Regions from separate parts of the Leifsonia sp. Y878 genome, predicted to be linked through region 1. Evidence: riboswitches for the same ligand, from Rfam matches in the RefSeq annotation. Region 1 holds a riboswitch; the other holds the start of a gene.
What was found. Region 1 has a riboswitch for glycine ahead of AC25Y4_RS14625 (L-serine ammonia-lyase). Riboswitches for the same ligand answer to the same signal wherever they lie in the genome.

Region 1 (5,532 bases):
CAGGCCAGCCGCCCTGCTCGTCGCGGTTCGCACCGACCTTGGTCACAATGTGAAGGGATTCGGGGTACGGGTGCAGCGCTTCGCGGATGAGCTGGTTGGTAATGCGCGGCCCGTAGGCGTCGCTCGTGTCGATGTGTGTGATTCCGAGTTCTACGGCCTCACGGAGCACGGCGAGTGCTCCATCGATGTCAGCGGGCGGGCCCATGACCCAGGGGCCGGCGAGCTGCATAGCGCCGTATCCGAAACGCGAGACCGTCAGGTCGCCGAGAGACCAGGTGCCGCCGGGAAGTGTGGTTGAAAGCGTGGTCAAGTTTTTGCCTTTCCGTGGAATGGGGCTGGTGCCGAATGGCTCCTTGCCCCAGTATGAGGAAGTAACTTCCCGTCGGGAAGTAGGCACTTTCAGGTGCGTTAGTTACCCGCGGGTGGAAGGAACCATCGATGGCAACCATGACCGCCGCCGCACAAAAGGCGCAGAACAAGACGAACTACGACGCCTTCCTGGCCGTCTGCCCGAGCCAGAAGCTGCTGGACCGGATCTCCGACAAATGGGTCACGCTGATACTCACCGCGCTCGGAAGCGGCCCCGACTGCATCGGCGAGGCCGGGCCGATGCGCTATTCGGAGTTGTCCCGCACGCTGGCCGGAGTCAGCCCGAAGATGCTCACCCAGACGCTCCGGTCGCTGGAGCGCGACGGATTAGTCAGCCGCACCGCGACACCGACGGTTCCCGTCACGGTCACCTACGAACTGACAGATCTTGGACTGTCGTTGCACCAGATGATCCGCGGACTCAAATCGTGGGCGGAGACGCACATGGATGAGGTGCTTTCCAACCGCGAGTCCTACGCCAGCTAGCTAGCACTCCACCACGTTGACGGCGAGGCCGCCGAGCGCGGTCTCCTTGTACTTCGAGCTCATGTCCTTGCCGGTCTCCCGCATGGTCACGATCACCTCGTCGAGTGACACCCGGTGCGTTCCGTCTCCCCAGAGCGCCATCTTCGCGGCGTTGATGGCCTTCCCGGCCGCGATCGCGTTGCGCTCGATGCACGGGATCTGCACGAGGCCTCCGATGGGATCGCAGGTGAGGCCCAAGTTGTGCTCCATCGCAATCTCGGCCGCGTTCTCCACCTGCTCTGGCGTGCCGCCGAGCACCTCGGCCAGGCCGGCGGCGGCCATCGACGACGCAGACCCCACCTCGCCCTGGCAGCCGACTTCCGCGCCTGAGATCGACGCCTGCTCCTTATAGAGGACGCCGACGGCACCGGCGGCGAGCAGGAAGCGCACGACGGCGGCGTCCTTCACCTCCTGGCTGGCGGTATCCATGCCGGGCGCATAGTGCGTGGCATAGAACATGACCGCGGGAATGATGCCGGCTGCTCCGTTGGTGGGCGCGGTGACCACCCTGCCGCCCGTTGCGTTCTCCTCATTCACGGCGAGCGCCACGAGGTTCACCCATTCCTGCCAGAACTTCGGGTCGCGGTTCGGGTCTTCGACGAGCAGACGCTGGTACCAGGCCGGCGCGCGGCGGCGCACATTCAGCCCGCCTGGCAGCGTTCCGGTGCGCGCGATGCTGGAGTTCTTACACTCCTCCATCACGTCGCGGATGTGCAGCAGCCCGGCCGTCACCTCGGGCTCAGTGCGGCTGGCGAGTTCGTTCTGCAGCATGACACCGCTGAAGTTCAGCTCCTGCTCCCGGCAGTGCGCGAGCAGCTCGGCCGCGGTCCGGAAGGGCAGCGGGAGGTCCTGCTTCGACGCAGCCAGTTGCTCGGCCTTGGTCTGCTCCTCCCCCTCGCGCACGATGAACCCGCCGCCAACAGAGAAGAAGGTGGCCGCGTGCACAACAGCGCCAGCGGCATCCGTCACCTCGAATTTCATGCCGTTCGTATGGCGTGCCAGCACGGTGAGCGGGTGCAGCACCATATCGCTTTCGGCATACGGCAGTGAGCGGATGCCGGCGAGCACGAGCGCGCCGTCGGCCGCGATCCTGACCAGGCTGGCTTCGACCTCTTCCGGCAGGATCAGCTCTGGATGGCGACCTTCGAGGCCGAGCATCACGGCCGTCATGGTGCCGTGCCCACGGCCGGTGGCGGCGAGGGACCCGTACAGGTCGACGCGAAGTCCTACTGCGCTCTCGGCGAGACCGCGCTCGGCCAACTCGCTGGCGAACACGGCGGCTGCCCGCATCGGCCCAACGGTGTGCGAACTCGAGGGCCCGATGCCGACGGAGAAGAGGTCGAAGACTCCTACAGCCATGAGCTGTTCGATGCGAAGAGGGAGCGGAAACGGGATGGGGTCACGAGGATCTCCGATGGTCAGGCCGCGCAGGGCGCGGGCAATCGTTGAGTCCTCCCCGCTCTGTATCGGACCTGAGAGTTTCCGCGCCGGCCCTGGCTGGGCTGACGCTTGCACCGTCGGTGGGTCAGGGTGAATGCCTGGCCACTTTTCAGAGGTGCCTACCGCAGCGGTACAGGGGCCTGAGAGATTCCTGGGGAGGATTTGCTCCTACGGCGCCTGCCGAAAACTGCCGGCAGAACTCTCCCGCAGCGGATGACTGGCGTGTGAAATTGTGGGTTGTCAAAACCATACCTGAGTTCCCTCCGCTGCGGCCGGTGAGGCCGAGGCCACAAGGGGGTCCCCGTTCGGGTCACCTTCCCCAATTGTTCACCGCTCGCCAGTAGCCTGAACTCATGAACGAGCACTCCAAGCCGGAGCCCACGAATTCGCCCCGCAACTTTCCGCCGTCGCACCTGACCAGGCCAGACGGAGCCGCCGCGACGATCGGCGTGGATAACGCCCAGGTGGAGTCGGTCGCCGCCCAGAAAGCGCGCAAGGGCAGAGTGCTCTCCTGGAGCTTGTGGGACTGGGGCGGAGCGGCCTTCAACGCGGTCGTCACCACGTTCGTCTTCACGGTCTACCTCACCGGCGAATCCTTCGGCGGCGAGGCCTTCGTCTCCAGCCAGCTCGGCTGGACACTCGCGGCCGCCGGCCTGATCGTTGCGCTCCTCGCACCCATCACCGGGCAGCGTTCCGATGTCTCCGGGCGTCGCAAGTTCTGGCTGGCCATCAACACGTATGTCGTCGTTGCCGTCACCGCACTGATGTTCTTCGTCGAGCCCTCCCCCTCCTACCTGTGGCTGGGGCTGCTCCTGCTCGCCGTCGGTACCGTCTTCTTCGAGTTCGCGTCGGTCAACTACAACGCCATGCTCGTGAACGTGTCCACCCCGCGCTCCATCGGCAAGGTGAGCGGATTCGGCTGGTCGATGGGCTACTTCGGCGGCATCGTGCTGCTACTGATCGTGTACTTCGGCTTCATCAACCCCGAGGTCGGCCTGTTCGGCGTCACCAACGAGAACGGCATGGCGGTACGCGTCTCGATGCTCATCGCCGCCGTCTGGTTCGGATTGTTCGCCCTCCCCGTGCTGCTCGCCGTGCCCGAGTACCACGCGCCGGCCAAGGTCGCCCGCGACAAGGTGGGATTCTTCGCCTCGTATGCTCGGCTGGGCCGCGACATTGCAGCGCTCTGGAAGACCAGTCGGCAGACGGTTTTCTTCCTCATTGCCAGTGCGGTGTTCCGTGACGGCTTGGTAGGCGTCTTCTCCTTCGGCGGAATCCTGGCCGCAGGTACCTTCGGATTCACCGCCGGCGAGGTCATCATCTTCGCCATCGCCGCGAACGTGGTCGCCGGTGTCGCCACCGTGTCGATCGGGTTGCTCGACGACAAGATCGGTCCGAAGCCGGTCATCGTCGCATCGCTGATCGGATTGATCGTCTGCGGATCTGCCGTGTTCATCCTGCACGACGGCGGCCAGATCATCTTCTGGACCTTCGGCCTTGCACTCTGCCTCTTCGTCGGACCAGCGCAGTCGGCCAGCCGCTCGTTCCTGGCCAGGGTCATCCCTGCCGGGCGCGAGGGCGAGGTCTTCGGCCTCTACGCCACAACGGGCAAGGCTGCCACGTTCCTGGCGCCGACGGCGTTCGCCCTGTTCGTCACGTTCGGTGGCGCGCAGTACTGGGGCATCCTCGGCATCGTCCTCGTGATCGCCGTGGGCCTCGCCCTCTTGATCCCGGTCAAGTCGAAGCAGGAGCAGATCCGCTAGCCGCAACCCACGGCATCCGCTTGGCGTAGCTCGATTTCGGGACAGTCTCCGCCGGTCGAGGAGGCCGCCAGGCCGTCTCGAGACCCCTTGGTGGGCCGTCGGCGCACCCACGCAGTCGCAGCGCGGGTCGAACGCAGCTGTGCGGGTGTTGCAGCTGCCGCATAGCTGCGTTCGATGCGCGTAGCTCGATTTCGAGACACTCGCTGGCGCTCGCTCCTCAATCAGCGGGGTCGCCCGCAAAGGTAGGATCTTTGCATGGCGGTCACCGACGAAGCGATCCTGAAGATCAAAGACATGATTCTCTCCGGCGAACTCTCGCCAGGCGACCGGCTGCCCCCGGAGAAAGAACTCAGCGAGGGGCTCGGGCTGAGCCGCAGCTCATTGCGTGAAGCGGTGAAGGCGCTCGAGGTGATTCGGGTGCTCGACGTGCGACGCGGCGACGGCACCTACGTCACCAGCCTCGAACCTCGCCTGCTGCTTGAGGCCATGTCATTCGTGGTCGACCTGCATGACGACTCGTCCATCCTGGAGCTGTTTGCCGTTCGCCGCATTCTGGAACCGGCTGCCGTCGCACTCGCGGCCACACACATAACAGCGGATGTCGTGCGCGACCTCCGCACCCAGATTGAGTCGGTCAACGAGAAGACGAGCGTCGAGGGCCTCGTGGCACACGACCTGGAGTTCCACGGCGCCATCGTGGCGACGTCGGGCAACTCGTACCTGTCGAGTCTCATCGATTCGCTGTCGAGCAACACCGTGCGCGCGCGCATCTGGCGCGGCCTCACCCAGGAGCACTCCGTCGAACGCACCCTCGACGAGCACAAGGCCATAGTCGACGCTCTCGAACGCGGGGATGCCGGGCTGGCCCAGGCGCTCACGACCGTGCACATCTCCGGCGTCGAGCAGTGGCTGCGTGACGCGGCCACAGCATCGTCATAGCGAGCAGCTTTCGAACGCGCAGAATCGCCGAGGTCAGGTCGACCTCGGCGCTTCTGCGGATCCGCTACCAGGCCACGGGGCCGTAGTCGTCGGTGAAGGTTCCGGTGGGTCCGTCTGCCGCGATCGTCGCCATGCGCACCGCTGATGCCGCGCCCTCCGCAGGAGTGCGGACGCCGTGGAAATTGTTCAGGTCGGTTGCAACGAAGCCAGGGCAGACCGCGTTCACGAGGATATGGTCTCCGACGAGGTCGCGGGCGTACATCATGGTGACGGCGGTCAGCGCAGTCTTCGAGGCGACGTATCCAAGGCCGATCGGGTCTGTATTGGCGAAGTCGGAGATCGATGCGAGCGAGCCCGCGCTGCTTGAGACGTTCACGATGCGAGGTGCGGACGAACGGCGGAGCAACGGCAGGAAAGCACTCGTGACGGTGATGACGCCGAAAACGTTCGTCTCGAACACATAGCGGACGTGATCGACGTCAGCGGATCGTGGCAA
Region 2 (5,532 bases), on a different contig from region 1:
GACCCCATGGTCGAGATATCGGATGAAGACTTCGAGAACCTGGTTGGTGATGTCTTCGACTCGCTGCCTGATGACATGGTGGGCGATCTCCAGAACGTGGGGATCGTGGTGGCCAACCAGCCGCCGGGGGAGCGGCCGCGTCTGTTCGGACTGTACGTCGGGCATCCGCTGACGACACGGGGCATGTACGGGTTCGGCGAGCTGCCAGACCGCATCACCCTGTACAAGAACAACATGCAGGAGCACTGCAATACCCTCGATGAGCTGCGTGCCCGCGTGCGGATCACCCTCGTGCACGAGATCGGTCACTACTACGGCCTCGACGACGCACGGCTGCACGAGCTCGGCTGGGCATAGCCGCCGCAGTGAGGAGTGAGATGGGGTTTCGCGGAGTTCACGGCGGTCCGCAGCGCTAGGCTCTCCAATCGCGAGGGGAGCGATGTGAACGATGTCGGTGTGACGGAAGTGGGCGCCAGGCCCGATTGGGTGGTGTTGACCGAGGCGCGCACGGCCCACGGCGCCCGGCCAGGGCCTCCATGGCGGGTCTTCGTCGAAGTCGGCATCATCTCTGTCCTCGTGATCATCGCGGTCGCTGTTGCGGCGGTGTTCGCTGCGAGCCGCCTCGCAGAGGACGAAGCCGTCCGCGAAGCCTCACGCACAACCACTGTGCTGGCCGATGGAATAGTCCAGCCGGTCCTGACCGACGGACTGCTCACCGGTGATCCCGCGGCCATTGCCACACTCGACAGCGCCATCAGGAACTCTGTTTTCAGTGACTCCGACCTCAGCGAGTCGGTCGTGCGGGTCAAGCTGTGGGATGCGACAGGTCGCGTGCTGTACTCCGACGAGCCTCGGCTCATCGGATCAACCTTCGCACTCGGGGATGAAGACCGTGAGGCACTTGAATCCAGCAGAACGGATGCGGAGGTCTCCGACGTGCAGGCCCCAGAGAACCGCTACGAGGCCGACTCCGGCAAGTTGCTTGAGGTCTACCGCGCGGTCGAGACGCCATCAGGTGAAGCCCTGCTGTTCGAGGTCTACTTTCGGTACGACACGGTCACCGCGCGTGGCTGGGATCTCTGGCGGAACTTCGCGGTCGTGACGACCGCGAGCATCCTGCTGCTTCTCGCACTGCTGATTCCTGTGCTGGTGCGGCTGCTGAGGGTTCTCCGTGCCTCACAGGCGCACCGCGAGGCACTCCTTCAGCACGCACTCGACGCATCAGGGGACGAACGCCGTCGCATTGCCGGCGCCCTGCACGACGGTGTCGTTCAGGAACTGGCCGCCACCTCATATTCGATCGCCGGCTCGGCCCTGCGAGCGTCACAGCTGGGCGACTCCGCCCTGTCGGCCGACCTGCACCTCGCGGAGTCGACCGTGCGCGGAAGTATCGGCGGCCTCCGGTCGCTACTCGTGGACATCTACCCGCCGAGCCTCGCCGCCGATGGTCTCCCTGCGGCTCTCGATGACCTCGCCGCGAGCATCCGTGCCAGGGGCATCGTTGTGGTTGTCGACCTCGATGATTACCTCGACAGCGGAAAGCCGCTGGGTACCGAGCACGAGCGACTCATCTTCCGGGTCGCACAGGAGTGCCTCCGCAACGCCGCGAAGCACTCCGCGGCAACGCGGGTCTTCCTGCGCCTCACCCGCTCAGGCGGCGACGGCGTTGCGTTGGTCATCGAGGATGATGGCACGGGTTTCGACGCCGCGGCGAAGCTCGCACGCCCAGAGGACGGTCATTTTGGATTGCGAGTGCTCGCCGACGCGGTAGCGGATGCCGGTGGCCGGCTGGAGCTTCGCACCGCACCGGGTCACGGCACGACGTGGCGGCTGACGGTGGCATCGACATGACGTCAGTGCTGATTGTCGACGACCACCCGCTGGTTCGGGCGGGGCTCGGCGTTCTCATCGGCGCGACCACGGACTTGAGCGTGGTCGCGGAGGCCTCTGGCGGCGCACAGGCGGTGGAGCTGGCCGTTGAACACCATCCAGACGTGGTGCTGATGGATCTCTCCATGCCGCTCATGGACGGAGTCGAGGCAACCCGCAGACTCCTCGCTGCACGGCCGGGAACGCCGGTCGTGATTCTCACCAGCTTCCAGGACCGTGATCACGTCGAAGACGCCCTGCGCGCCGGCGCCATCGGTTACCAGCTGAAAGACGGAGAGCCCGCCATGCTGTTGGCCGCAATCCGCTCAGCTGCTCGGGGGGAGGCTCCGTTCGACCCGCGAGCGGCCCTGGCGTTGCTGCCCGCTCCGGCGCTGACCCAACGAGAGATCGTGAGCACACGGGAAGAGCAAGTGCTCCGGCTGATCACCCGCGGGCTGTCGAACAAGCAGATTGGCGTGGAGCTCGGAATCGCAGAGCGCACGGTCAAGGTGCATGTCGGTCACCTGTTCCGCCGCATCGGGGTAGGTGATCGCACGAGCGCGGCGATGTGGGCGAGGGACAACCTGCCCGATAAGCGCTCGGCGGGAGACTCCGCTTAGCCAGCACGCGATGGTACTAGTCCCATGGTCTGATTGCCGGCGATCCAGGTGTCGCTGAGAGTGGAAGTGGGCACTCACCGGGTGCCCGTCCAGAGCTGCTCACCTCAGCTCGTCCCCGCGCATCCCACCCAGGAGGACCTCGTTATGTCCCGCACGCGTTCACAATTCAGCATCGGACGGGCGAGCATTCTCATCGCCGCCGTCGCAATCACTGGCTCGCTCGCCATCGCCGCTCCGGCATCCGCCTCAGGTAAAACCTCAACGGGCGGTGACTTCGGCGTGACTGTCAACGGCCAGTCATACAACCCCGCCGTGGGGAAGTCGGTCGACCTCAAAGACCTCGTGGCCAGCGGCACGATTGCTGTGCGCGGCCGCCACGTGGGCTTTGATATCAATCCGTCGACGTTGGGCGTCTACAACTACACGCTCACCGGTGCCCCTGACGCGCAGCGCATGGTCACCGCGCCCACCGTGATCTTCGCGTCGAAGGTGCCGACGTTGACTCCCGCACAGCTCTCCGGCGCGAGGATCGCCGAGCTCGAGATCAAGGACGACACGCTCACGGTGAAGTTCACCACCTCGCAGGGCAAGTTCAAGATCCAGGCGAAGGACGGTGCGCAGGGCGGTATCTTCCAGATGGAGACTGAATTCGCCGGACCGGTCGAGTTCACCCACACCCTCGGCGCCGGCCTGTTCTACTTCGTGAACAGCTTTACCGGGAAGATCAACTTCGGCTCTGGCGTCGACGCAGTGACCACGGCGCAAGACCCGGCGAACGCCCATCAGATGCTGCTCGGCAAGGACAGCCCGCAGGTGGCGACGAAAACCTTGCAGACCGGCACCGTCACCAAGTGGGTCGTGCAGCCCGGTGGTCGGCTGGGCGGCGTGCTCGGTGAGGACGCGATCGAGCTCTCACAGGGTGCAGTGAACTGCACCAGCCAGTGCCAGGCGCAGAATCAGATCCGTGGTTCGGTCGAGGTGCCACCGAACCCGGTCGACCCCACGCCGATCGGACGCTGACCCGCAGTATCCGGCCACAGCGAGAATCGCCGACCTGTCACACAGGTCGGCGATTCTGGGTGACAGGTCTGCATACACGACGAGTTTCGGGTCGCGGGCTGCCGAGCCGCTAGGCTGTGATCGCACAGGGTTTTCGCGCACTCAGAGAACCGGTTGCACCCATAACTGAACAACTGGCCATCATGGTCGATGCGGGAGAATTCGACGTCGCAAGACGAGCGAACACCGAAGGAGCAATCCTCCCCGACAATCTCTCAGGTACGCGTACCGCATCGAATTGGCCACTCTGAAAAGTAGTTGCGGCACCAACGCGACTCGCCCACGGTGAAAGTCACGCCCCAGCAATGGGTGTGGCGAAGCTCTCAGGCCTGACGACAGAGGGGGAGTTCCCACCGGGTTCAATCGAACCCGCGACTCTCGCCATCCTCGCGGCTGGTGACGACCGGAGAACTCATGACCTCTGCATCAGAAAACCAGACCGACGAGCGGCTCTCGCCCCTGCACGACGCTCACGTCGCCGCCGGCGCCAGCTTCACTGACTTCGCCGGCTGGCAGATGCCGGTGCGCTACACCAGCGACCTCGCAGAGCACCACGCCGTGCGCAGCAATGCCGGCCTGTTCGACCTGTCGCACATGGCAGAGATCCTGGTCGACGGCCCCGACGCCCCAGCCTTCCTCGACTACGCGCTCGCCGGAAAGATCTCGGCCACCGTGTACGGCCAGGCGAAGTACAGCCTGCTCCTGAACGAGGCCGGCGGCATCATCGACGACCTCGTCGTCTACCGCCTCGGCGACACCACCTTCCTCATCGTCGCCAACGCCGGTAACCGTTTCCCCGCCGCTGAAGCGCTCAGCGCCCGTGCAGACGGCTTCGACGTGACCGTCACCGACCAGAGCGACGACATCGCCCTCATCGCCGTGCAGGGTCCCGCCGCCCGCGCCATCCTCGAGGCAACGGCAGGCATCGCCGATCTCGGCATCCCGCTCGACGAACTCAAGTACTACTGGTCAACGGATGCCACCTTCGCCGGCCTCCCACTCCTGGTCGCCCGCACCGGCTACACCGGCGAAGACGGCTTCGAGCTCTATATCCAAGCGGATGCCGCCCGCGCCCTCTGGGACGCCATCGTCGTCGCCGGCGCAGATCACAACCTGGTCCCAGCAGGACTTGCCAGCCGCGACACGCTGCGCCTGGAGGCCGGAATGCCGCTGTACGGCCACGAACTCGGCCTGGACACCTTCCCCGCCCAGGCAGGACTCGGCCGCGTCGTCGCTCTGGCCAAGGAGAACGACTTCGTCGGGCGTGCCGCCAGCGAAGCCGGTCCTGCTGCGGACGCCCGCGTGCTGGTCGGCCTGGTCTCAGAGGGCAAGCGCGCCGGCCGCGCCGACTACCCGGTGTTCGCATCGGCAGACGCAGCAGCCGACGCAGCGGCATCCGCTGAGCCGGTGGGCATCGTCACCAGCGGCGCCCTCTCACCGACCCTCGGACACCCGGTCATGATGGCCTACGTCAGCCCTGACCTGGCCGACGTCGGCACCGAGCTGTTCGTCGACGTGCGCGGAACGCGCATCCCGGCATCCGTCACAAAGCTCCCGTTCTACAAGCGCCAGAAGTAACTCGCTCACTCCCCGCCAGCACACCCCACTACCTCAGAGGACACCATGACTGACACGACAGCACTCCAGTACACCGCAGAGCACGAGTGGCTCCGCATTGGTGCAGAGGCGAAGACCGCGACCGTCGGCATCACCGCCTACGCCGCTGACAAGCTCGGAGACGTCGTCTTCGTCGAGCTGCCGGCCGTCGGATCCAGCGTTGCCAACGGCACCGTCGTCGGCGAGATCGAATCGACGAAGTCGGTCGGCGAACTCTTCGCACCGGTCAACGGCACCGTCGTCGAGATCAACGACGCCGTCGTGGCCAGCCCGGAGCTCGTCAACAGCGACCCGTTCGGCGAAGGCTGGCTCATCAAGGTCAGCTTCACCGAGCTGCCGACGCTGCTGAGCTTCGACGAGTACTCAG

Region 2: it holds a riboswitch for glycine, as region 1 does, so the genes downstream of both, gcvT (glycine cleavage system aminomethyltransferase GcvT) here and AC25Y4_RS14625 (L-serine ammonia-lyase) in region 1, are expected to answer to the same signal.

The regions. Positions count from the first base shown of each region.
Region 1 covers NZ_JBYHFS010000004.1:275,752-281,283, reverse strand. The annotation lists gene AC25Y4_RS14635 (aldo/keto reductase family oxidoreductase) at 1-310, opposite strand, end outside; gene AC25Y4_RS14630 (winged helix-turn-helix transcriptional regulator) at 439-855, shown strand; gene AC25Y4_RS14625 (L-serine ammonia-lyase) at 856-2,253, opposite strand; glycine riboswitch at 2,453-2,551, opposite strand; gene AC25Y4_RS14620 (MFS transporter) at 2,688-4,097, shown strand; gene AC25Y4_RS14615 (FadR/GntR family transcriptional regulator) at 4,353-5,036, shown strand; gene AC25Y4_RS14610 (SDR family oxidoreductase) at 5,101-5,532, opposite strand, start outside.
Region 2 covers NZ_JBYHFS010000001.1:254,422-259,953, forward strand. The annotation lists gene AC25Y4_RS01170 (metallopeptidase family protein) at 7-357, shown strand; gene AC25Y4_RS01175 (sensor histidine kinase) at 442-1,851, shown strand; gene AC25Y4_RS01180 (response regulator) at 1,848-2,489, shown strand; gene AC25Y4_RS01185 (hypothetical protein) at 2,634-3,509, shown strand; glycine riboswitch at 3,692-3,789, shown strand; glycine riboswitch at 3,790-3,897, shown strand; gene gcvT (glycine cleavage system aminomethyltransferase GcvT) at 3,963-5,126, shown strand; gene gcvH (glycine cleavage system protein GcvH) at 5,172-5,532, shown strand, end outside.